3 regions of the Actinoplanes sp. NPDC051346 genome follow, and region 3 is predicted to be linked to each of the others. Evidence: riboswitches for the same ligand, from Rfam matches in the RefSeq annotation. Region 3 holds a riboswitch; each other region holds the start of a gene.
The links. Region 3 has a riboswitch for S-adenosylmethionine ahead of AB0M36_RS13360 (aminotransferase class V-fold PLP-dependent enzyme). Riboswitches for the same ligand answer to the same signal wherever they lie in the genome.
Positions count from the first base shown of each region.

Region 1: linked by a shared signal. The riboswitch ahead of AB0M36_RS23835 (transporter substrate-binding domain-containing protein) and the one ahead of AB0M36_RS13360 (aminotransferase class V-fold PLP-dependent enzyme) in region 3 are both predicted to bind S-adenosylmethionine.
Region 2: linked by a shared signal. The riboswitch ahead of thrC (threonine synthase) and the one ahead of AB0M36_RS13360 (aminotransferase class V-fold PLP-dependent enzyme) in region 3 are both predicted to bind S-adenosylmethionine.

Region 1 is NZ_JBFBAJ010000009.1:341,158-346,345, reverse strand. Features, by position in the region: gene AB0M36_RS23840 (amino acid ABC transporter permease) at 1-731, opposite strand, end outside; gene AB0M36_RS23835 (transporter substrate-binding domain-containing protein) at 742-1,683, opposite strand; SAM riboswitch class IV at 1,948-2,060, opposite strand; gene AB0M36_RS23830 (Ku protein) at 2,209-3,120, shown strand; gene AB0M36_RS23825 (alpha/beta hydrolase) at 3,373-4,176, shown strand; gene AB0M36_RS23820 (DEAD/DEAH box helicase) at 4,183-5,188, opposite strand, start outside.
Region 2 is NZ_JBFBAJ010000012.1:187,666-192,853, reverse strand. Features, by position in the region: gene AB0M36_RS27660 (GNAT family N-acetyltransferase) at 274-816, shown strand; gene AB0M36_RS27655 (hypothetical protein) at 813-1,331, shown strand; gene thrC (threonine synthase) at 1,588-2,862, opposite strand; SAM riboswitch class I at 2,873-3,012, opposite strand; gene AB0M36_RS27645 (ATP-binding cassette domain-containing protein) at 3,146-4,141, shown strand; gene AB0M36_RS27640 (ABC transporter permease subunit) at 4,138-5,124, shown strand.
Region 3 is NZ_JBFBAJ010000004.1:440,852-446,039, forward strand. Features, by position in the region: gene AB0M36_RS13355 (serine/threonine-protein kinase) at 1-1,470, opposite strand, end outside; gene AB0M36_RS13360 (aminotransferase class V-fold PLP-dependent enzyme) at 1,542-2,738, opposite strand; SAM riboswitch class IV at 2,822-2,938, opposite strand; gene AB0M36_RS13365 (chaplin) at 3,056-3,292, shown strand; gene AB0M36_RS13370 (methyl-accepting chemotaxis protein) at 3,461-5,065, shown strand; gene AB0M36_RS13375 (BMP family ABC transporter substrate-binding protein) at 5,075-5,188, shown strand, end outside.

The DNA of each region.
Region 1 (5,188 bases), on a different contig from region 3:
TCCGTGTCGTCGTCCGGCGAGGTCGCCGGCCGACCGTGCCGCAGCCGCCGGTCGATCCAGTTGACGACGTGGGTCAGCGGCACGGTCAACGCCAGGTAGAAGAGCCCGGCCAGCAGCAGCGCCGACTCGTTGCCGGTGGTGGCGGCGTGGTCCTGACCAATCCGGAACAGCTCCCGCTGGCTGGCCACCAGGCCGAGGAAGTACACCAGGCTCGAGTCCTTGATCAGGGCGATCAGCTGGTTCACCCAGGCCGGCAGGACCCGCCGGACGCCCTGCGGGATGATCACCAGGCGCATCGCCTCCGGCCAGGAGAAGCCCAACGCCCGGGCCCCCTCGAGCTGGGCGGCCTCGACCGACTGGATGCCCGCCCGGAAGATCTCACCGATGTACGCCGCGGCGATCAGCGACAGCGCCAGGATTCCCAAAGGGTACGGATTGGGCCCCCAGACTTGCATGCCGAGCGGCGCCAGCCCCACCCCGATCAACAGGATGGTCGCCGCGGCCGGAAGACCGCGGAACACATCCGTGTAGACCCGGGCCGGCCAGCGCAACCACCGGGTCCGCGAGATGCCGGCGACGGCCAGCAGCAGGCCGAGCACCGAGCCGAGCAGCGCGGCGGAAACCGCCAGCACCAGCGTGTTGCGCAGGCCGACGGTCACCATCTCCGGCAGCGCCGCACGCATCGACGGCCAGTCGAAGAAGGTCTCCCACAGGGTGCTCAGAGAATCCATGAGTCCGGCCTCAGGACGACGCCGACGTGCCCGGCGCCGGCGCGGATGCCGACGTGCCCGGCGCGGGCGCGGATGCCGACGTGCCCGGCGCGGGCGCGGATGCCGACGTGCCCGGCGCGGCCGGGGCCTTGCCGCTGCCCGGCGTGAAGCCGGCCGGAATCGGACGGCCCGGGTAGTACTGGTCCTGCAGCCGCTTCCAGGTGCCGTCGGCGATGACCTCGTCGAGACCCTTGTTCAGCGCCTCGCGCAGCGCGTTGTTCCCCTTCGCCACGGCGTAGGCGGTCGGCGCGGGACTGAGCTGCTTGGCCGCCACCTTGATCTTGGATCCACTCTCCGCGGCCGACTTCTCGCCGATCTCGGCGGGCGCGATCCACGCGTCGGCGGTGCCGGCCTTGAGCTGGTTGACGGCGCCGTTGTAGTCGGGCACCCGCACCGGGTTGAGCCCTTGGCCCGTGGCGTAGTCGTCCTGAACGGTGCCCTGCACCACCACGACCCGCTTGCCGGCCAGCTGGTCGAAGCCGGTGATGGCGGAATTCGCCGGGACATCGAGTCCGAAGTAGCCGAAGTCGTAGCCGTTTCCGAAGTCGACGGTCTTCTTGCGAGCCTCCGTCACGGTGATCGAGGAACTGCCCACATCGAACTTCCGGTTGTTGACCTGCGACAGCAAGGCGGAGAAGTCGGTGCCCACGAACTCCACCTTCAGACCGATCTTGGCAGCGACCGCGGTGAGCAGGTCGTTGTCGAAGCCGGTGAACTTGCCGTCCTTGAGATAGACGTTCGGTGGGGCGTCGGTGAGAGTCCCGGTCCGCAGCACACCGGGCTGCTGCAACCCGTACGGGTTGTCGGCCGAGCCGGACGCCGTGTCGTCGCCGCAGGCGGTCAGCAGGGTGGCGCCGAGGATCGCGGTGATGCCGAGGGCCGCGGCCCGGGTGAGGGCAGGCAGAAATCGCACAGGGGTCTCCTATGAAGGGGTGTTCGATGCGGCGGGAACAGTCGTCCGCCGCGGACAGGCGCTACTGAAAAGGGGTGAGACGCGCCTAGCGCGCAGCGCCGAGACGACAGGCGGCGCTGCAGACCCGCATCATGTCCACGTGCCGGCGCCGCGTGAGGACCGGCGTCGTCGCACACGAGACCGCCGGATCCGGGGCAGCACCGAGCGGTGCGGCACAGTTGCGGGAAGACATGGTTCTCCTAGGTCGGTGATGACCTGGGGACCAGGCCACGCTTGCACGGGAGCTTGCTCCGGTGCCTGGTCTTCACCCGGGGCACCCCACCGCGGAGGAGGGTTGCCGGCCAGCGAGCCGGGGCTTGACGCTGGCGCTCATGACCTATCGTCGAGGCTAGCAGCCGGGCAAGGTGGGTCGTCCAGCCGATATGACCACCCTCACGCGTGATCCGTTTCGGTCGGCCGACGCGGGGAAACCGTCGGAGGTCGGGCGAACGGCGGCCAGGGGGCCGGTGAGGTCGGGGAGGGGTCATGGCGCGACCGATCTGGACCGGCTCGATCACCTTCGGGTTGGTGTCGGTGCCCGTGGGGCTGTACTCGGCTACGCGGGCGCATGAGGTGTCGTTCCATCAGTTCGAGAAGGGGACCGCCGACCGGATTCGCTATCAGCGGGTCAACGAGCGGACCGGTGACGAGGTCGAGTTCGACGACATCGTCAAGGGGACCGACGTCGGGCGCGGCAAGCTGGTGATGCTGGACCAGGAGGAGCTCGACGCGGTGGCGCCCGGGCGCTCGCGCAGCCTGGAGATTCACCGGTTCGTCGGCCTCGACGAGATCGATCCGGTGTTCTACCAGAAGACCTACTTCCTCGCTCCGGGCAGCGACGAGACCGTCAAGACGTACGCACTGCTGCGCGACGCGATGAGCGACGCCAACCGGGTGGCGATCGGCACGTTGGTGATGCGGGGCAAGGAGTACCTTGCCGCGATCCGTCCGGACGGCAATCTGCTGGTGCTGCAGACCATGTTCTTCGCCGACGAGGTCCGTGATCCCGCGAAGGAGTTGGACCGGGTTCCGGGGGCGTCGAAGGCGAAGCCCGCGGAGCTCAGCATGGCCGCCCAGCTCATCGACTCCATGTCGGGTCCGTGGAAGCCGGCGGACTACCGCGACACCTACACCGACCGGGTCAAGAAGCTGATCAAGGCGAAGCGGGCCGGCAAGGAGGTCACGGTGGCGGCGGAGGCGCCCGAGCCCACCAACGTGACGGACCTGCTCGAGGTGCTGCGGCGCAGCGTGGAGGCGGCGAAGAAGCCGGCCACCAAGAAGCCGACCACCAAGAAGCCGACCACCAAGAAGCCGACCGCGAAGAAGTCGACCGCGAAGAAAGCCGCGGGCAAGAAGACGGCGGCGAAGAAGGCCACGGCGAAGAAGCGCGCTTCCTGACCAAAAGGGAGTCAGACGAGTGGACGCTGCCGTTGTCGATCGTCTAAGATTTGCGGCGTGCCCCGGATGGGCCGACACGATGGAGGCAGTAACTTCAGCCGCCGCTGAGCGGTCGAGCCTATCCGGACTTTCTTTCCGCGCTTTCCACCCGCCTTTTGTCGCGCCGGTGGTGCGTGGTGCCCGTTCATGGCTCGAAACTCTTTGGCGTGTTGTTGCCGCTTCCGTCGTCATCACCGATGACGAGAGGGACAGATGACCACGGACACGACGACAAGCACCGCGGCCGAACGGCGGGACCACGCCTCCGGCGAGCTCGACGTCACCACCTACCCCGCGCATGAGCGCTTCCACGGCCCTCGGCCGGCGGTGCTGGTGCTGCCGGGCGGCGCCTATCGATTCCACCCTGAGCATGAGGGCGAGGGCTACGCCCGCTGGTTGAGCGATATCGGGCTGCACGCCTTTGTGCTGCGATACCCGCTGATGACGGAACACCGCTTTCCCGCGCCGCTCGAGTCCTGCCGCGCGGCCCTGGAATGGATTCGTGGGGGCGAGCACGGATTGAATGTCGGCGAGCACGTCGGCGTCATCGGCTCGAGCTCCGGTGGGCACCTGGCCGGCCTGTTGGCGACCGGCACGGTGCTGTCGACGGAACGACTCGCCGCGCCGCCGCCGCGGCCGGACTTCGCGGTTCTCGCGTACTCGCCGGCGGATCTTTTCCTGCTGCCGGACGAGCCGGTGGAGTGGATTCTCGACGGACGAATGGAATGGCGCGAGGAATTGTCGCCGGCGAGGAACATCGACGGCGACACCTGCCCGACGTTCCTCTGGGCCACCGCCGAGGATCCGCCCGGGTTCCCGAATTCTCTCGCCTACGCGTCCGCGCTGTTCGAGGCCGGGATCCCGGTGGAACTCCACATCTATCCGCGAGGATGGCACGGGCTCGGCCTGGCGAACGGGGTCGCGTACGGCGGGCACGGTGACATCCACATTCCCCACACGGCGCAGTGGGCCCGGGCGTGTGAGGCGTGGCTCGACGCGGAAGGTTTCCTCCCGTAGGGCCTGTTAACGGTCGTAGCGTTCGCGGCGCACCGTCGGCCGCCGTCCCCGGATGGTGCTGTGCTGCAGTGCCCGGATCACCAGGTCGGCGGAGGCCTCGGGCACCTCCACCAACGCGAAGCGGTCGGTGATCTGGATGGCACCCACGTCGCGGGCGGCGAGGCCCGCCTCGCCGGTGATCGCGCCCACCAGGTCCTGGGGTCGCAGGCCCGCCCGCCGGCCGAGACCGACGAACACCCGGGTGACGTCGGCGCCGGACGACCGGGTGCGCGCCGGGCGGCCGGGCCGATCGCCGCCGGAGCGGTCGGCGCCCGACCGCTTCTCCGGGTGGCGGGCGTCGCGCCGGTTGTCGCGTTCGCGGGCCGGCATCGCCGAGGGGATCTCGGGCTCGTCGATGTCGCCGCCGTTCGCCTCGTGGAGCAGCTTCAGGCTGGCCAACGCGATCGATTCGAGGTCGGCGTCGTCGGTGAGCGACTCCAGGATCGGCCGGAACCGGTCCAGGTCGTCGGTCTCCACGGCCTCGCGCACGGCGGTGCGGGTCAGTTCCAGGCGCCGGGCCCGAAGGTCGGTCACGGTGGGGAGCTGCTCGGCGATGATCCGCTGGCCGGTGAGCCGCTCGATGGCCTTGATCATCCGCTGTTCGCGGGGCTCGGCCAGCGTGATGGCCGCGCCCGCGCGTCCGGCCCGGCCCACCCGGCCGATGCGGTGCACGTACGCCTCGGGCGCCGACGGCACGTTGTAGTTGATGACGTGGGTCAGCTGCTCGACGTCGAGGCCGCGGGCCGCGACGTCGGTGGCGACCAGCAGTTCGGTGCTGCCGCCGCGGAGCCGGCCCATCACCCGGTCGCGCTGGTCCTGGCTCATGCCGCCATGCAGCGCCTCGGCGCGATAACCCCGGCCGTTCAGGCTCTCGGTGACCTCGTCGACCTCTTCCCGGGTGCGGCAGAACACGATCGCCGCCTGCGGTGCCTCGACATCCAGCACCCGTCCGAGCGCGGGCTGCTTGTGCGCC
Region 2 (5,188 bases), on a different contig from region 3:
CAGGTCGAGCCGGATAGCCCGCGACGACCGGTCCCGTGCCCCGGCACCGATGGCGGCGCCGTGGCCGCGACCCCACCGTCCCGACCTGCTGGCACTCACGTGGCGCGAGTGCCAAGAACTTGTTTAGCACTCTCGGGGGTCGAGTGCAAGGACAACGACCACGGCCGGGGGGCCCGCGGGAGCGCTGGATGGTGGAAATCCGCACGCTCCCGAGGGCGGCAATAGTGGCGGTCCGGCTTGCCTGACCGGGCGCCACCAGGTAGGCAGACAAGCATGACCAGCACGTTGGCGCCCACCCTCACCAGCGCGTTGACGCCCACCCTCACCGTGCACCGGGTGACGCCCGGCGACGCGGCCCGGATGCGGGCGCTGCGGCTGGAGATGCTGGCCGACAGCCCGCTCGCCTTCCTGGAGACCCTGGCCCAGGCGGCGGCCCGCCCCCACGCCGACTATCGGCGCCGGATCGTGCAGGCGTCGACGGGCATTCAGCTCGCCCAGTTCGTCGCCGACCCGGGCGGCCGGCTGATCGGCCACGCCGGCGGCACGGTCCTGCCCGAGGAGCCAGCCGCGACGGTGGTCTTCGCGGTCTACATCACGCCGACGCACCGCGGCCGGGGAGTGCTCGCCTCCCTGATGGAGGCAGTGGCCGAATGGTCGCTCTCCGTAGGACGGCGGGAGCTCATGCTCGAGGTCGTGGTCGGCAACGACCGGGCGGTCCGCGCCTACGAGCGGCTGGGCTTCGAGGACACCGGCGTACGGGTACCGCACCCCGTCGTCCCCGGCCTGTGGGAGCTCCAGATGCGCCGCCGCGCATGAGCCCAGAACCGCCCGGGTCCACCGGCCCGGAAGGAACCACCGGCCCGGAAGAGTCGGGGCGGGCGCGGCTGCGCCGGTGGCCGTTGGCCCGGTCGACGCTCACGGCGGTCAACGGCACCACGCTGGCCGGCCTGGCCGTCGCCGTCCTCACCGGCGCGCGGGTCCGCCGAGGACGCGACGGCATCCTGGTCGCCGAGGGATACCGGTTCAGGGTGCCGCCCGCGACCTGCTTCACCGTCGGCTCGGTGATCATCACCCGAAGGCCCGCGGAGTGGCTGCTCCATAAGGACCGCTCCGACCTGCTGGCACACGAGAGCCGGCACGCGGATCAGTACGCCGTGCTCGGCCCGCTGTTCTGGCCCGCCTACTGGGTGGCGTGCGGTTACTCGTGGCTGGCGACCGGCAGTTACGGCAGCCGCAACGTCTTCGAGCGGCACGCGGGTCTCGACAAGGGCGGTTACGCCGAGGCGGCCCTGCGCCCGTGGATCCGCAAGCTGCGCACCAGACGCCGCTGAAGAAAGCATCAGGCGCCGCTGAAGAAAGCACCGAGCGCCGCGGAGAGCGGGGCCGGAAGTTTGGTCGGGAGGACGCGCGCACAGCGCCTCCGGCACTGGGTCGTTGGGCCCCGAGAGATTGTCGCCAAGCTCGAAGGTGGGGCCACGTACGGCGTCGCGTCCTCCCGCGTAGAGCATCCTGCCGACCCCACGATCCTGGCGCAAGCCCTCGCGGGAAGGAATTCCTGACGTACGGCAGATAGCTCGCTACACAGTGTTATCCCAGCAGCCCGGCATCGCGCGCGCCGCGGAGGGAGGGCTTGATGCGGTGGGTCGGGCCGACCAGCTCGGCGACCGCGTCGATGGTCTTGAGACCCTCGCCGGTGTTGTAGACGACCGTCTCCTTGTCGGGGTCGAGCTTGCCGCTCTCCACCAGCTTCTTCAGCACCGCCACGGTCGTGCCGCCGGCCGTCTCTGCGAAGATGCCGGTGGTCCGGGCGAGCAGGCGGATGCCCTCGCGGATCTCGTCGTCGTCCGCGTAGTCCATCCAGCCGCCGGTGCGCCGGACCGCCTCGATCGCGTACGCGCCGGCCGCCGGATCCCCGATGTTCAGGGACTTGGCGATGCCGGTCGGTTTGACCGGGGTGATCTGGTCGGTGCCGTCTTGCAGCGCGACGGCGATGGGGTTGCAGCCGGCCGACTGGGCGCCGAAGACGGTCCAGCCTCCCTCGGGAGCCTCGACCAGGCCGATCTCGACCAGCTCGCTGAAGGCCTTGTCCACCTTGGTGAGCAGCTCCCCGGACGCCATCGGGATGACCACCTGGGCGGGGATGCGCCAGCCGAGCTGCTCGGCGACCTCGTACCCGAGGGTCTTGGAGCCCTCGGCGTAGAACGGGCGCACGTTGACGTTGACGAACGCGGTGTCCTCGAACTCGTCGGTCTCCACGAGCTCGCCGCAGAGCCGGTTGACGTCGTCGTACGAGCCCTCGATCGCGACCAGGTCACCGCCGTACACCGCGGAGGTGATGACCTTGCCGGGCTCGAGGTCGCTCGGGATGAAGACGATGCTGGGCACTCCGGCGCGGGCGGCGTGCGCGGCGACGGAGTTGGCCAGGTTGCCCGTGGAGGCGCAGGCGAAGCGGGTGAAGCCGAGTTCCCGGGCGGCGGTGAGCGCGACGGAGACGACCCGGTCCTTGAACGAGTGGGTCGGGTTGGCGGAGTCGTCCTTGACCCACAGCGGCGCGCGCAGGCCGAGCTCCGCGGCCAGGGCGGGGGCCGCCACCAGCGGGGTCAGGCCCGGGTCGAGGGTGACGCGGGTGGCCGGGTCCTGGCCGGCGGGCAGCAGGGCGGCGTAACGCCAGATGTTCGGCGGGCCGGCCTCGATGTGCTCGCGGGTGACGGCGGCCAGGGCGGCGGTGTCGTACGCGACCTCCAGCGGCCCGAAACACTCGTAGCAGGCGTGCTGCGCGGCGAGGGGGAACTCGGTGCCGCAGCCGCGGCAGATCAGGGCGCGGGCGGGGCTGGTGGTGGGGGCGTCGACCGTCGACGTCATGCGAGGCTCCTTCTCATCTTCCCCGGGCGCGGGCAGCCGCGATTCCGGGACGGAATTAGCACCTGCCGCACGCTGGCCTCGTCATCGAGTCAAGAGCGGTGGTTGCCGGGGCGTCGTCGGGCCGTATCCCTCAGCCCCTCTGGATGAGGTATTCAGTTGTGTTACCGCCACCTTACGTGCCCGTCCCGCTGAGCCAAGGGGAACGTCTCAGGGTGTGAGCACAGGGGTGGCATCCAGTGCATAGGGTGACGAAGGTCATTCCGACGATGCGGGGAGGTTCGGCGTGAGCGCCGTCCTTGAGATCCAGGGTCTGCAGAAGACCTATCGCAGCCGGAAGGGGGTGCGCAAAGCCCTCGACGGCTTCGACATGGTCGTCGAGTCCGGCCAGGTGCACGGGTTCCTCGGCCCCAACGGCTCCGGCAAGACCACGACCTTGCGCACCCTGCTCGGCCTGATCCGACCCAACGGGGGCCGGATGGCGCTCCTCGGCCGCGAAGTGCCCCAGTCGCTGCCCGAGGTCGCCGGCTCGGTCGGCGCGATCGTCGAGAGCCCGCAGTTCTTCGGCAACTTCACCGCGCTGGAAACGCTGCAGCTGCTGGCCGACGCGGGCGGCGTTCCGCCGGCGCGGGTCTTCGAGGTGCTGGAGCTGGTCGGGCTGCGGGACCGGGCCAAGGACCGCGTCAAGACCTACTCGCTCGGCATGAAGCAGCGCCTCGCCGTGGCGTCCGCGCTGCTCAAGAACCCCAAGCTGTTGATTCTCGACGAGCCGGCGAACGGTCTCGACCCCGGCGGCATCCGGGAGATGCGCACGCTGATGCGCAACCTCGCCGAGTCGGGCATGACCGTGGTGCTCTCCAGCCACATCCTCGGCGAGATCCAGCTCATCTGCGACTCGGTGACGATCATCGCGGCGGGTCGGCGGGTGGCGGCGGGCGCCGTCGCCGACGTGCTGGCCCAGCACGCCGGCTCGTCGGTGCGCGTCCGCCTGGAGTCGGCACAGGATCTGGCTGCCTCGGTGGGCCTCCTGCGGGAGCTCGGTGGCCAGGTCACGGTCGAGGACGACCACCTCATGGTCAGCGGCATCGACCGACCCAGCGCGATCACTCGAGCGCTCGCCGGCAACGGCGTGTTCGTCTCCGAGCTGAGCCCGGTCTCGGTCGACCTGGAGAGCGTGTTCCTCGAGCTCACCGGCACCACGCCGGTCGCGGGTGAGCACCGACAGGTGGACCAGACGGTCATGGCACCGACGGGTCCGGCACAGGGCGGGTGGGGGCATTGAGCCTGTACACAGCGGAGACCCGGCGCCTCACCAAGCGCCGCTTCACGCGATTCTTCGTCCTCGGGGTTCTGGTCGTGCTCGCGGCTATCGCGGTCGTCATGTTCTTCTCCAACGAGAAGGCGACTCCCCGAACGCTCGCGGTGGCCGAGACCCGGGCCGAGGAGCAGTTCCGGCAGGACCAGACGATCGCCGAGACCGAGCGCAAGGCGTGCGAGGCGCGACCCGGCGAGGACTGCACCGGCTACTGGGTTCCGACCCGGGAGGACTACAAGGCCGAGCAGTTTCTGCCACCCAGCTTCGACTTTCGCGAGGAGTTCGGGGTGCTGGCGGTCGCGCTCGCCGCACTGCTCGCGGTGATGGCGTTCGTCATCGGCGCGACGTTCGTGGGCGCGGAGTGGAGCAGCGGCGGCATGATGAACCTGCTGCTGTGGCGACCGCAGCGGCTCAAGGTGCTGGGCACCAAGCTGGGCGCCCTCCTCGTCGCGTTGACCGGGCTGACGGTCGTCGTCTCGGCCGCCTGGACCGGCTTCTTCGCGCTGACGGCGAGCCTGCGCGGCAGCCTGGACAGCATGACGTCGGGGGCATGGCAGTCGTTCCTGCTCATGGAGTTGCGCGGGTTGGCGGTCGTCCTCGTCGCCGGCGTGATCGGTTTCGGGCTGGCGTCGATCGGCCGGCACACGGCAGTGGCGATGGGCGTGGCGATCGGCGTCGTCGTGCTGTTCCAGTTCGGGCTCGGCACGGTGTTGTCGATGGCCGGGGCCAGATGGGTGGAGGCCTACCTCATCCCCACCTGGCTGATCGCCTGGATGGACAAGTCCTACGAGATCTCGGACTGGTCCGCACCCTGCGTCTACTCGCCGCAGGGCTGCGAACCGCCGACCATGACCATCACCTGGCCGATGGCGGGCGGAGTGTTCGCCGCCGTCCTCGCCGTGGTGATCGGCACGGCAATGTGGACCATGCGTAATCGGGACATCACCTGAGGTAACTTCGGTGGAAGGCGCGCGGCGGGGATCGTCGACTGCCACTATGGTGGCGTTCCCCTCC
Region 3 (5,188 bases):
GGGAAAGTCGTCGGGGTGCTCGACGTAGACGGCCCGACGCTCCTCGCTCCACTGCACCAGGCCGTACTCCGCGTTGGAGAGCGAGTACGTCGGGCGGCCCTTGTCGTCCTTCTCGCCGGTGGGGGTGATGACGAACAGCGTGGCCTTGGTGACCTCGCAGTCGGTGGCCGTCAGCGACCCCGGCCCGGCGGGGTCGACCCGGACGCCGAGGCACCGCTCGCCGTCCTTGTCCGGCACCACCGACTTGATCAGGTAGTCCACGCCGACGGGGTCGAGGCTGAACAGGGCGTCGTCGCCGGTGCCGGCGGACGCCCGCGCCGGACCCTTTTCCGGCAGGGCCAGGTCGCGGTCGATCTCGGCCAGGTGCAGCAGGGCGCGGCGGTTGCCGGCGAAGATGGCGCTCTCGTCGGTGCTGGGAGTGACGCTGGGTGGCGCGGGCGTTCCCATGCCGCTCGGCCGCACCGGCAACGACCCCGGCTGCCCGCGGAAGACGTCGGTCAGGGTGGCGGCGGCGACCAGCGCGGCGACGGCGAGCACCGCCAGCACCACGGAGACGACCTTTCCTCGGCGCTTTTGGCCGGCGGGAGAGGCGGGCGCCGGCTTCTCCGGCTCCGGGGCCGGTGGCGGCGGCACGGGCGGCTCAACGACCGGTCCGGGGCCGGCCAGCAGCGCGTCGAGCAGCTGGCGGGCGGTGGGCCGGTCGGCCGGATCCTTGGCCAGGGCCCGCTCGACCAGGTCGTGCAGCGCCGAGGGCAGGTCGGTGAGCAGCGGGGGCTCGGTGAGGATCCGCAGGGCGGTGGCGGCTGGGGTGTGCGCGGCGAAGGGAGTGCGACCGGACGCGGCGTGGGCGATGACGGCACCCCACGCGAAGATGTCCGCGGGGTAGCCGACGCTGTGATGGTGCGCCGGTTCGAAGCGCTCCGGCGCCATGTAGGCGATGGTGCCGATCATCTGGTCGGTGGCCGTGTGGTGGCTGGTGAGCTCCTGCGGCCGGGCGATGCCGAAGTCGATGACCTTGATGCCGCCCGGGGGCAGCAGGACGTTCGCGGGTTTGAGGTCGCGGTGGATGACGCCGGCGCCGTGGATGGCGGTCAGCGCGGTAGCGGTGCCGATGGCCAGGCTCTGCAAGGCGGCGCCCGTCAGGGGGCCCTGGTCCCTGAGGATCGTGTCCAGGCTGGGGCCGTTGACGTATTCGACGACCAGATAGGGCGGGTCGTGGCAGGGGTCGGCGTCGAGGACCTCGGCGGTGCTGAACGGGGGCACCTGCTGGGCGCGGTTGACCTCGCTGCGGAAGCGGCCACGGTATTCGGGGTCGTCGGCATGCTCCGGGCGGACCATCTTGAGCGCCACGGGTCGTCCCTCGGGTGTTTCGCCGAGGTAGACCGTGCCCATGCCGCCCTGGCCGAGGCGGGCGAGGAGCCGGTAGCGGCCGATCCGGCGAGGATCACCGGGTAGCAGCGGCCGGCTCATCAGTCCCTCATCCCACCTCTCGGGGCACAGCGCCCGGAGCACCCTACCGTTGCGGCGGGCGGTGCGTCCCGCTACGAACGGTCCGCGGTCAGCACCGCGAGGGCGGACACCAGCCGGTCGATGTCGTCGTCGCAGGTGCCGAGGCCGAAACTCACCCGCAGCAGGCTCGGGGAGCCGGCCTCGCAGGGCGCGGACGCGCTCCCGGCGGTGAGCCTGCGGGTCAGCGGGTGGGCGCAGAACTGCCCGGCGCGGACGCCGATCCCGAACTTGTCCGCGAGCTGGGTGGCCACGACCGAAGGATCACGGCCCGGCAGCGCGAGCGCCACGATGCCGACTCGTGGCGCGGCCCCGCGGAACGCGGTCACCTCGACCACGCCCGGCACCTCGGCCAGCCCGGCGCGCAACCTCGCCAGCAGCTCCTGCTCGCGCTGGTGCAGCGCCACCCGGTCGGCGCGACCGAGCGCCGCGCATACGGCGCCGAGGGCCGCCGCGCCCAGCAGATTCGGGGTGCCGCCCTCGTGGCGCGCCGGCCCGGTCGCCCAGGTCACCTCGCCCGGCTGGTCGCCGACCACCGCGCTCGCCCCGCCGCCGCTGAGGTACGGCGGCGCCGCGTCCAGCCAGTCGGACCGGCCCGCCAGCACGCCGGCACCGAACGGGGCGTAGAGCTTGTGGCCCGAGAACGCCACATAGTCGGCGTCGAGGTCGGCGAGGCCCACGGGGGAGTGCGGGGCGAGCTGGGCGGCGTCGACGGCCACCCGGGCGCCGTGCGCGTGCGCCACGGCGGCGATGCGGCGCACCGGCCAGACCTCCCCGGTGACGTTGCTGGCGCCGGTCACCGCGACCAGCGCGGGGCCCCGTACGGTCGCGAGGGCCTTCTCGACGGCGGCGACGGCCGCGTCCGGGCTCTCCGGGCAGGCCAGCCGCAGCTGCCGCGGCCAGGGCAGGAGGTTGGCGTGGTGCTCGCCGTCGAAGACGATCGTGGTGGTGTCCCGCGGCAGGGCGCGGGCGAGCAGGTTCAGCGCGTCGGTGGTGTTGCGCGTGAAGACGACGGTGTCGCCGGGTCGGGCCCCGACGAACGCGGCCACCCGGTCACGGGCGCGCTCGTAGGCCAGCGTCGAGGTCCGCGCGCGGACGCCGGTGCCGCGGTGCACGCTGCCGTACCAGGGGATCAGGTCCCGGACGGCGTCCTCGGCGGCGCGCACGCAGGGCGCTGACGCGGCGTAGTCGAGGTGGGCGAAGCGGACGCTGTCGCCGTTGGCCAGCGCCACGTTCGCGTTGGGGTCGACGACGTCCAGGTCGTGCCGCACGGTCAGGATCACGGAAACCTCCACGGGGTCGGGGACCCCGCAGGGACCCGCGCTTGCCCGCGTCGTCGTCGACGCCGGCCTGGTCCTCACCCGGGGCACCCCATCGCGGATGGAAGGGTTGCCGGCCAGCGAGCCGGGGCTTGTCGCTGGCACTCATGACCACCGCCGACCGTATCAGACATCCCCCTAGGGTGTTCTCCGGCCGATTTGGCAACTGATTGTGATAACGGAACTACGGTAAGTCCTGGCATCTGTCGGAAAAGAGCGAAAGGTACGACATGAAACTGGTCAAACGTCTGGCAGTCGGCGCCGGAGTGGCCGCCGCGGCGCTCGTGCTGAGCGCCGGACCCGCGAGTGCGGGCCACCGCCACGACCACAACGGCAACACCAATGTGGGCCTGCTGAACGGCAACAGCCTCGAGATTCCGGTGCACATCCCGATCAACTTCTGCGGCAACGGCATCGCCATCCTCGGCATCACCAGCACCAGCGCCACGTGCGTCAACGACGACTGACGACGTAGCACTGTCAACGGCGTCCGGAAGTGGGGTGGCACGCAGGATCACCCCCTCCGGGCGTCGGCTTCGGCGGAAGATCGGCTTACGGCTCAGTGATTTCGCGCACATGCCGATGGGATCAAGTGCGGCAGCTGTACGCCGCCACCCAAGTGGAGGGATGACCACGTGCGGCGGTTCTCAATCGGCACCCGGTTGTTCGGGACCTTCGCCGCTGTACTCGTGCTGCTGCTCGGCGTCGCCGCGATGGCCTTCGCCACGATCGTCGCCCAGCGGGGCTCCGCCAACGACGTCCGGCGGCTCGAGGTGGCGACGCGGCAGGCGGAGGAGATCAAGACCCACGCCGCCACGCTCAACGGCTGGCAGGCGAGTTACATCAACGACATCTACCGGCTCGGGGCCGGGCGCGCGATCGGCGGCGACTCGGTCGCCTTCAAGGCCTGGCAGCAGGAGCGCGACACCTTCAAGACGTTCCTCTCCCAGGTGGACGCGGGCGCCTTCAACGGCACCGAGAAGGCGCTGTTCGAGCAGGTCGGCGGCGAGCTCGACACCTACATCGGGGTCAACGAGAAGCTCGTCTCCGCATACAAGCCGGGCACCCAGCAGGCGCTGTTCAACGCCGACCTGATCGCGATCAACGACAGCTTCAACAGCTACTACCGGATCATGGTCCACGCGCAGAAGCTCGCCACCTCGGTGGACGCCCGCAGCGTCGCGGCCGTGCAGGCTTCCGCCGAGGAGGCCCAGCGGGCCCAGTGGGCCATCGGCGTCGCCACCGTCCTGGCCCTGCTGCTCGGCGCCGGCTCCGCGTGGGTCGTCACCCGCAGCATCGTGCGCCCGGTCGGCGCCGCCCGCGACGCGCTGCGCCGGGTGGCCGACGGCGACCTGACCGAGACGCCGAAGAGCAAGTGGCACGACGAGGTGGGCCAGATGGCCGTCGCGCTCGGGCAGGCGGTCGACTCGGTCCGCGCGATCGTCTCCGACGTCGCGGTGCAGGCCGACGCGCTCACCCGCACCTCCGCCGACCTGGACGCCGTCTCGGCGGCCTTCTCCAAGAGCGTCGGGGACACCTCGTTGCAGGCGGACCTGGTCGCCGGCGCGGCCGAGGACGTCAACCGCAACGTGGACACGATGGCCTCCGGCTCGGAGGAGATGGGCATCTCCATTCAGGAGATCTCCCGCAACGCCACCGACGCCGCCAACGTCGCTTCCGAGGCGGTCGCGGCCGCCGAGACCGCGAACGGCACCGTGGCCAACCTCGGCTCGTCGTCCTCGGCGATCGGCGACGCCGTACGGCTGATCACCAGCATCGCCGAGCAGACCAACCTGCTCGCGCTGAACGCCACCATCGAGGCGGCCCGCGCCGGTGAACTCGGCAAGGGCTTCGCGGTCGTGGCCGGTGAGGTCAAGGATCTGGCGCAGGAGAGCGCCAAGGCCGCCGAGGAGATCGACGGCCTGGTCAAGGCGATCCAGGGCGACACCGAGGCGGCGGTGGTCGCCATCGGGCACATCGGCGGGGTCATCGCCCGCATCAGCGAATACCAGATCAGCATCGCCGGGGCCGTCGAGGAGCAGACGGCCACGACCGTCGAGATGAGCCGTGGCGCCGTGGCCGCCTCGAGCGGCACGGCCAGCATCGCCGAGAACATCCGCGCGGTGGCCGCCGCGACGTCGGTCACCTCGGCGGAGGTGGCCCGCGCCCGCGAGGCCGCGGCCGAGCTGACCCGCATGTCCACCACGCTGCGCGACGCCGTCGGGCAGTTCCGGTACTGAGGGATGCAGATGCGCAGAAGGATCACCGCCGCCCTGCTGGCCGCCTCCGTCGCGACGCTGTCGGCCTGCACCGCCGCGCCGGTCACCGACAAGACCGACGCCAAGCTCATCGGACTCGGCCGG